One region of the Thermosipho atlanticus DSM 15807 genome, then DNA from elsewhere that is predicted to be linked to it. Evidence: predicted binding sites of a transcription regulator. Region 1 holds the regulator's gene; each other region holds the start of a gene.
The links. The regulator HrcA, encoded in region 1, represses chaperone genes, less so after heat shock. The targets are predictions, from matches to a motif close to ATTAGCACTCNNANNNTNNGAGTGCTAAT.

Region 1 (3,291 bases):
TGGTTATGCCGTTTGCTATTCCTGATATTTCGAAGGAGTGGGCTTTAAGTACAACGTTAAGTAGTTCGTTGATCAGCTCTGTTTTTTTAGGTATGCTAGTAGGTGCATTAAGTTCTGGGTTAGTTTTAGATTACGTTGGAAGAAAGGTTGGAACGATTATTTATCTTTTGATCTCTGTTATTTTCACAGTGTTTTTTGGTATTTCAATTTCGTATAATACAGCTATGTTTTTAAGATTTTTGTCTGGAGTTGGGTATGGTGGACTGCTTCCGGCAGTAAATACTTATCTTTCCGAGTATACTTCGATAAAACTTAGGGGGAGGTATTTGGTACTTCTAGAAGCAAGTTGGGCTATCGGAAGTATTTTAATTGCTTTATTTGCTGTTACAATTGGAGAAAAGTTAGGTTGGAGATGGAATTTTTATATTTTCATTTTAGGAATATTTTCATTAATTCCTTTATCTTTTGAACGAGAAACCCCAAAATATATTTTCAAAAAATATGGTAAGAAAAAATTGGAAGAAATATTTGGAAGAGTTAAAGGGGAAATAGAACCAATTGAAGAGGTAAAAATCACATACAAAGCATTATTTAGTAAAAGTCATATCAAAAAGACAATAGTTGTTATTGTTTCATGGTTTGTAGTAAGTTTTGTGTATTATGCTTTGTTTTCTTGGGCACCTAAAATTTTTGTTGCTCAACTTGGTATAACTATTACTAAAGCAAAATGGTTTACGTTCTATATTTACTTGGCCCAACTTCCCGGTTATTTATCTGTAGCATATTTAATTGAAAAATGGGGTAGAAAACCTACATTAACAACTTATTTTATAGCTATGGGTTTAAGCGCTTTACTTCTTCCTTTTGTTTCGGGAAATATTTCATTCTTAATAATAATGTTGATAATTTCGTTTTTTACATTGGGAGTTTGGGGACTTGTGTACGCTTATACTCCTGAACTTTTTCCAACATCATTTAGAGGAACAGCAAATGGATTGGCTGGTTCAATTGCAAGAATTGCCGGAATAATTGCACCGTATTTTACAGGATATTTTGTTGATAAGTCCATTTTTATTGCTTTGCTGATTATTGCTATTTTAGCGGGAGTATCGGGTATAACTGTTTTGCTCCTTGGAAAAGAAACAAAAGAAATGTCTGTAAACTAAAGCGCCCGATGGGCGCTTTAGTTTTATTAAACAAAATCAGTGTGATTTGACTAGTAATTATTTTTGTGTTATACTATTAGCAGATATTTATTAAGAGTGATAATGAAAGTGATAAGTGGGGTGATTGAATGAGGGATCTTTCTGAGCGACAGAAAAAGATCCTATATTGTGTTGTAAGAGAGTATGTAAAAACGGGTGTACCTGTAAGTTCAAAAAAAGTTTTAGAAACTACTAATCTTGATTGGAGTGGTGCTACGGTAAGAAACGATTTAAGAAAATTGGATTATTTAGGGTATATTTTTCAGCCTCATACATCAGCAGGGAGAATACCTACTGATAAAGGGCTAAGATTTTATGTCAATGAAATATTAAAAATAAGACAAGAGACAAAAAAGAAAGGTTCTTCCGTAGATACGACAATGAATTTTCCAATAGGAGATCTTGATAAAGTAATTCATGGAGCAGCAAAACTTCTTGCGACTACTGTAAAAGGTTTTGTGATTATTGAAAAACCTAGTCCAATGAATCTCAGAATTAAAAGAATTGTTTTGACCCCCGTTACTAGTAATTTTTCAATTGTGAATATTATCACAGAACTAGGATTAACTACAGTTTTGCCAATTCAACATTCAGAGATTTTTAACATAGATGAAATTGAACATTTCTTAAATAAAAGTTTGCAGGCTGCCTTTTTAAGCGATTTTAAACTGAAATTGAAAGAAATAACCGAAAGATTTTCTTGGGCTGAGGGAAGATTAAAAGAATTTATAGAATTATCTGAACGAATTGCTTCCGAAAAATACGAAGATTACATTGCTGATGGAGTATTTAATTTAATTAATGCAAAACGATTTGACGAAAATAAATTGAAAGAAATTGTGAGATTATCAACCTCTATAGATTTTTATTCTCAGATATTTAATTTAGGTGAAGGAATCTATATTGGGAAAGAACATAATCTGAGAAATTTTGAACAGTATACGGTAGTTATAGTGCCTTATTTTGTTGGTTCTAGAGAAGTAGGTAAAATTGCAGTGATTTTTGATAAATTCGGTGATTATGACAAGGTATTTGAAAGCATAGAATACGTTGTGAATAGATTAACTGAATATTTTACAGTTGTATCAAGAAACGTACAATAATGGAGGTGATAGAATGAAAAAAGATTTGGATAGCAAGAAAAAAACAAATGAAAAAAATGAAGTTAAGGTTGAAAAAGGCCAAAAAGTCAATAATAATGAAAAAAAGATAAAAGAACTAAAGGAAAGAATTGAGGAATTGGAAAAGCAATTAAAAGATTTTGAAAACTATGCGAGAATATTAAAATCACAATTTGAAAATTACAAAAAGGATGTTGCAAAAGAAAAGGAACAAATTACGATAAGTACTACTGGAAGAATAGTTGAGAAATTCATACCAATTATTGATGATTTCAAAAGAGCATTCGTAAATGCCGAAGAAGAAATCAAAAATACAAAGTTTTTTAAAGGCATTGAGTTGATATATAAAAATTTCATGAAAGTTCTTAAAGATTTAGGCTTAAGTGAGCTATCTGTAGGTGAAAAATTTGATCCATTTGAACAAGAGGCTGTAGAAAAAATAATGGACGAGGAAAAAGAAGAATATACGATTATTGAAGTTGTTGAAGATGGTTATAAATTCAGAGATAGAGTAATCAAACCTGCAAAAGTCAAAGTAACAGTCAAGCCTAGGAGGTGAATATATGGCAAAAAAAGATTATTACGAAATATTAGGAGTTTCTCGCAATGCAACTAATGAAGAGATTCGTAAGGCATATAAACAATTGATAAAAAAATGGCATCCTGACAAACACCACGAGAATAAGAGGGAAGCGGAACAAAAATTTAAAGAGATACAAGAAGCTTATGAAGTATTGTCGGATCCTGAAAAAAGAGCAATGTATGATAGATATGGGTATGTAGGTGACGTTCCACCAAATGCAGAAGGTTTTGGCGGCTTTGGTGGTTTTGGTGGTTTTGAAGATATTTTTAGAGATTTCGGGGATTTTATTAATAATGATATTTTCAATATTTTTTTTGGGAATCAAAGGACTTCTTCAAGGAGGAAGCAGAAGTCTCCTAGAAGAGGTGAAGACATAAATATA
Region 2 (3,291 bases), on a different contig from region 1:
ATATGTAGCATGTATTGTAACAAATGAAGATGTAGATGGTTATTTATACAAACAAACAGAAAATGAAAAAATTTATATAACCACTAGGGAAAAGGCAAAAGGAAAAATAGAACCAGTCACATTTGATCTAATATTTGAAGCACTTGTAAAAGGGGTGAAAAAATGAAAAAAGAATGGGAAGAAATGAAATTAAGGGCTATAATAATTTTTATAATTCTGTTTGGAATCTTTATTTCACTTGCTCCTCTTCAAAACTGGACTATAAATATTTTAAACGAATATTCCTCAGTAACCCAAAAGTATGTAAATAAGGATTTTGTTGAAGCACTTAAAAAATGGGACTTTTATATATATTCACAATGGTTTGGCAAAAATTTTGGACAATTCATTCCTATTATCGCCATTATATTTGCTTTTCCTCTTTTTTCTAGGGAATATGAAAATGGCACCATGGATTTCCTATTGACAAGAGCTTCTAGAAAAAGGGTATTTTTAAATAAATTCTCAACGAGTTTTATCGTTCTTTTAGTGGAAATAACCATACTTTCACTTTTACCATTAATATATTCTATTTTGTTTTCTAAGGAACTTAACAGTAGTTATACCTCAAAATTTTTAATCCACTCATTAATTGGGGCTATTTTTTGGTATTCATTAACTTTAGTATTTACAGTACAATTTAACGATCAAGTAAAACCTATTTTATTTCCAGTAGCTATTTTAGCAATTTCAACTGCTTTGGGAATTTTAAGACCTTTAAAAATACTCAATACGTATAACTACATTCTTGGAAGTACCATATTTAAAACTGGTTCTATAGACTGGAAATATTCGATTACACTTGCTTTACTAAGCGTTATATTGATAATCTTTTCCTATATTGTGTTTAAACGAAAAGAGATATAATTCAATGTCAAATAATGAAAATAATAGTAGTTTTTAAGAAAGGAGGAGGTATATTATGATAGTAACAACTACAGAAAAAATTCCAGAATATGAAGTTGAAAAAACATTAGGTTTAGTAATTGGCAATATTGTTCACTCAAAACATTTAGGTAAAGATATAGCTGCAGCTTTTAAAACATTAGCAGGTGGCGAAATTAAATCATATACTGAAATGATGACTGAAGCAAGAAACAAAGCACTGGAAAGAATGATAGATGAAGCAGAAAAATTAGGTGCTGATGCGATAATCGGAGTCAGATTTGGAAGTTCAGCTGTTATGTCTGGCGCTGCTGAAATGCTCGCATATGGCACAGCTGTAAAATTAAAGAAAAAAGACTAATCACAAACATAAATTACGATTGCTATAATTTTTAGTTAACTTTATATTAAACACTTAGATAGCCGTTTATTTAAATGGCTATCTTTTTTTGGTTAACTTCATTTATCACTCTTGACAAGAGAGTGCTAATATCTTATAATATAATCGGGAGGTGAAAAAATGGCAAAAAGAAAAGAATACGTTGTAGGAATAGACCTGGGAACAACAAATAGCGTTATTGCATGGATGAAACCTGACTCCAGCGTTGAAGTTATTCCTAATGCAGAAGGAGCAAGAACAACACCTTCAATAGTAGCCTTTACAAAATCTGGAGAAATACTTGTTGGTGAACCTGCAAAAAGACAGTTAATATTAAACTCTGAAAGAACTATAAAATCAATTAAAAGAAAAATGGGAACAGATTACAAAGTAAAAATTGATGATAAAGATTATACTCCCCAGGAAATCAGCGCATTCATTCTCAAAAAACTAAAGAGAGATGCTGAGGAATACTTGGGTGGTGAAATTAAAAAAGCAGTTATTACATGTCCTGCATATTTCAATGATGCTCAAAGACAAGCAACAAAAGAAGCTGGTATAATAGCAGGATTTGATGTATTAAGAATTATTAACGAACCAACTGCTGCAGCTCTTGCATATGGACTTGATAAAAAAGGTAAAGAAGAAAAAGTTCTTGTATACGACCTTGGCGGTGGAACATTTGATGTTTCAATTCTTGAAATTGGAGACGGTGTAATTCAAGTTATAGCTACATCTGGAAATAATCATCTTGGAGGAGATGATTTTGACCAAAGAATTATTGACTGGATGGCCGAAGAATTCAAAAAACAACATGGTATTGATTTGAGACAAGATAAACAAGCTCTCCAAAGGTTAAGAGATGCTGCTGAAAAAGCTAAAATAGAACTTTCAAGCAAACTTGAAACAGATATTAGCTTGCCATATATAACTGCAACTGCAGAAGGACCTTTACATTTAGAGATGAGACTTACAAGATCAATGTTTGAATCATTAACCAAAGATCTTGTTGAAATGACTAGAAAACCAATTGAGCAAGCTTTATCCGATGCGAAACTTAAACCAGAAGATATTGACGAAATTATATTAGTGGGTGGAATGACAAGAGTTCCAATGGTACAAAAATTCATAATAGATATTTTCGGAAAAGAACCAAACAAAGGTGTAAACCCAGATGAAGCTGTAGCAATGGGAGCAGCAATACAAGCAGCAATTCTTGCAGGTGAAGAAGGTGCTCAAGGAAAAGATATCGTGCTAGTAGACGTTACTCCACTAACACTAGGTATCGAAGTAAAAGGTGGATTATTTGAACCAATTATTCCTAGAAACTCAACAATTCCAATTAAAAAGAGCAAAGTATTTACAACAGCTGAAGACGGACAAACTGAAGTTGAAGTGCGAATCTTCCAAGGTGAAAGGCCTATAGCTGCTGACAACATTCTACTCGGTAGTTTTAGACTTGTCGGAATTCCACCAGCTCCAAGAGGAGTTCCACAAATTGAAGTTACCTTTGATATTGACAGTGACGGTATAGTACACGTTTCCGCAAAAGATCTCGGAACAGGAAAAGAACAATCTATGGTTGTATCTGGAAGACATCAACTAAGCGAAGATGAAATTAACAAAATTATTGAAGATGCTAAAAAATTTGAAGAACAGGATAAAAGAAGAAAGGAAGAAGTTGAACTCAAAAACAAAGCAGACGATCTTGCCTACTTCATTGAAAAATCTTTGAAGGAATACGGTGACAAGATACCTGAAAATGAAAAGAACAAATTACAAACCCTTATTAACGATCTAAGAGATGCTATTAACAAAAATGATATTCCAAGAATAAAAATGCTCTTTGACGAACTTGATAAAGAAAAGACAAAAATTGGTGAATATATTTACAAACAACAACAACAAAACCAAGGCAATCAGGAGGCAGGTAATCAATAATTGAACAATTAAAAAAGTAAAAATTGAAACGGGGAGGTGAGAGTATG
Region 3 (3,291 bases), on a different contig from region 1:
TATCTTGCAATAACATCCATTTTTCTCAGAGTTTTTTTAGCTACTGAAACAAAATTTTTTAATATTTCATCTCCATAGAAATGTCCATGTTGATCATTTATATGTTTAAAGTTATCTAAATCAATAAATACCAAAGTATTTTCTTGTTTGTTCCTTTTAGAATATGCAATTGTTTTTTCGAGAAAATGGTTTAAAAATGTCCTATTAAATGCTTTTGTTAGAGGATCAACTATTGAATTTAAATAATTTTTTTCTTTTTCTATTCTCAATTCCCGTATAGTATTTTTTAATTTGTAGTTTATAGAAATAATATATGCAAATAAATCAAAGAGATAGAAATCTTTAAAAGTAAACTGATCTATTCCTCTTTTTTCAAACAAAACAGCTCCGAAAGTTTGGTTATCAAAAGACAAAGGTACCCCATATATTGAATTTGGAATATTTTCGCCAACGTGTATCTTTTTATACCCTGGTGGAAGTTTGATATCAAAAGAATTTTTAAAGTATTGTTTGACCTTGAAATCAATAATATATGAAGTTATAGACTTCTGTTCTGGAGGAATAATAAAATCTATTAGTTCTTCTCCATCAACGTTAGCATAGTGAATTTTAACTGAACCATCATTTTGTTTAACCCCCAGAACAAAAGAATCAACCATATTGATTTTATTCAAGTATTGGAAAATTTTTTCGCCCAATATGTGTGTTGACTTTCCATCTAGAACACACTGAAAGACTTCACTTGGAGTGTTCAAAAGAGGCTTGAGAAGATCTTCAGCGAAGTTTTTGATATTGGTGGATAAGTTTATTACATAAACGAATGAATATTTAATATTGTTTATTTTTGTTCTGAAGAACTTAACAAAGAAAAATTCATTTCCAATTGGTAATTCAATATCAAATGAAATATTTTCATCGTGATAATTTAAAATAATCGTTTCTAATATTTCCTGTAAAGTAGGATATTTTTCAAGAAGTGATTTTAATTTGTTTTTTGAAACCTTTTTGAATTCATTGAAATTAATATTTAATTTTTTAGCACTTTCTTCAAAAGTAGGAGTGTAATAGAACAATTTATCACTTTTCCAAATTCCAAAAGAAATTTGCTTGTTTTTTTCAGATAAAATTCTTAAAATTTTTAGGAGTTTAGTATTCTTTAGATATAAAAGTATAATAACAAAAGCTAAAACAAATATAAAAAATGTGAGGATGTAAATCACATTAGCCACTCCTTATTGAACACATGTTACTGCATTAATTTTATTTTAATTATACCACAGAAGATATTCGTATAAAAATTAATTTGTTACTAAATTGTAAATTTTTATTAACTAATAAATTCGAACTCTGAATATGGTTAGCAGTCTAAATATGTGAGTGATAACAATTGAGAAAAAAATATGTTGGAGGTGGTATATATGAGATATTTAGATGAAAGAATGAACGAACTTGTACAACAAGCAGCTGAACATTTATCTCAAAAAAGACAAAATTTATTGAAACCAGAGCATGTTATGTATGAAGTTCTTCAAGAGGAGACTGTGCAGAAAATTTTTGAAACGTTAAAAGTGAACGTTGAAGAAGTTATTGATAGGCTTGAAGAATTAATTGAAAGTCAATATGGGGTATATTATGGTTCTGGTTCGCAAGTTTATATGTCTAACGAACTTTCAAGAATTTTTGAACTTTCAAAAAAAGAAGCAAAGCTTTTAGGTTCAACAAAAGTTTCGCCTCTCCATTTTCTACTTGCTGTTCTCAAAGATGCTTCTACACAATGTGCCGCTATTTTGTCAAAGTATGGAGTATCATACGAAACAGTTCTAAATGTAGTAAAAGATTTGGCAGAGTCAGGCGAGCTTGGGGACGACGATAAAAACGTATTAGCAAAGTATACAGTTGATCTCACAAAACTTGCAAAAGAGGGGAAACTTTCACCGGTAATTGGAAGAGATAAAGAACTTGAAAGAGTCATTGAAATTTTGGTTAGAAAAACTAAAAACAATCCAGTTCTTGTTGGTGATCCAGGAGTTGGAAAAACAGCAATTGTAGAAGGTTTAGCTCAAAGAATTGTTGAAGGAAAAGTTCCTGATAAGTTGAAAAACAAAAAAGTTTTAATGTTAGATCTTGGTAAGATGATAGCAGGTAGTAAATATCGTGGAGAGTTTGAGGAAAGATTAAAGAAATTGATGGAAGAAATAAAAAAGATGAAAGAGAATGTTATCCTCTTTATCGATGAACTTCACACAATTGTAGGTGCTGGTGCTGCAGAAGGCGCGATGGATGCATCAAATATGCTGAAACCAGCACTTGCAAGAGGAGAACTCCATGCAATTGGTGCAACTACTTTAGAAGAATTTAGAAAATACATTGAAAAAGATAAAGCTTTAGCGAGAAGGTTTCAACCTGTTTTAGTGAATGAGCCGTCAGTTGATGAAACAATTGAAATTCTTAAAGGTTTAAAAGAAACATATGAAAAACACCACAATATTCAAATTACAGATGAAGCCATTGAGGCAGCTGCAAAGCTTTCTTCAAAATACATCCAAGATAGATTTTTACCTGACAAAGCAATAGACTTAATTGATGAAGCGGCAGCAAAGGTAAGTCTAAAATCTAGTGATCCAAGGATTACAGAATTAAAAGAAAAAATTAAATCTTTAAGTGAAAAAATAGATGAACTTACTATTAATTCTCAATACAAAGAAGCTGCCGAAATGAAGCAACAAATGTATAAACTTCAAAGTCAATATGAAGAGCTTGAAAAAAAGTACGGTACTGATAAAGTTACAGCTGATACTGTAGCAAAAGTTGTAGAGTCTTGGACAGGGATTCCAGCTAGTAAGATGATGGAATCTGAAAAAGAAAAGTTATTAAATTTTGAAAAGTTTGTACATCAAAGAATGGTTGATCAAGAGGAAGCTGTGAAAGTTGTTGCAGATGCCATAAGGAAAGCTCGTGCAGGTATAAAAGATCCAAACAGACCTATTGGAACATTTTTGTTCTTAGGACCAAGTGGAGTTGGAAAAACTGAACTTGCAAAAACAATTGCGGAACTCTTATTCGGTTCTGAGAATGCTTTGATTAGAATTGATATGAGTGAATATATGGAAAAACATTCTGTTGCTAGGTTGATTGGTGCACCACCAGGATACGTTGGATATGATCAAGGGGGCCAATTAACTGAAGCGGTACGAAGAAAACCTTATAGCGTTATATTACTTGATGAAATAGAAAAAGCTCATCCAGAAGTATTCAATATTTTGCTGCAAGTATTTGATGATGGAAGACTTA

Region 2: a site for HrcA is predicted at 1,387-1,415, ahead of dnaK (molecular chaperone DnaK). Genes of this name have one in related genera too.
Region 3: a site for HrcA is predicted at 1,357-1,385, ahead of BUB65_RS07295 (ATP-dependent Clp protease ATP-binding subunit). Genes of this name have one in related genera too.

The regions. Positions count from the first base shown of each region.
Region 1 covers NZ_FQXN01000002.1:307,368-310,658, forward strand. Annotated here, with positions in the region: gene BUB65_RS03830 (MFS transporter) at 1-1,166, shown strand, start outside; gene hrcA (heat-inducible transcriptional repressor HrcA) at 1,295-2,308, shown strand; gene BUB65_RS03840 (nucleotide exchange factor GrpE) at 2,322-2,885, shown strand; gene dnaJ (molecular chaperone DnaJ) at 2,890-3,291, shown strand, end outside.
Region 2 covers NZ_FQXN01000008.1:26,113-29,403, forward strand. Annotated here, with positions in the region: gene BUB65_RS08055 (ABC transporter ATP-binding protein) at 1-166, shown strand, start outside; gene BUB65_RS08060 (ABC transporter permease subunit) at 163-906, shown strand; gene BUB65_RS08065 (YbjQ family protein) at 962-1,285, shown strand; gene dnaK (molecular chaperone DnaK) at 1,445-3,244, shown strand; gene BUB65_RS08075 (Hsp20/alpha crystallin family protein) at 3,289-3,291, shown strand, end outside.
Region 3 covers NZ_FQXN01000006.1:2,304-5,594, reverse strand. Annotated here, with positions in the region: gene BUB65_RS07300 (sensor domain-containing diguanylate cyclase) at 1-1,220, opposite strand, end outside; gene BUB65_RS07295 (ATP-dependent Clp protease ATP-binding subunit) at 1,419-3,291, shown strand, end outside.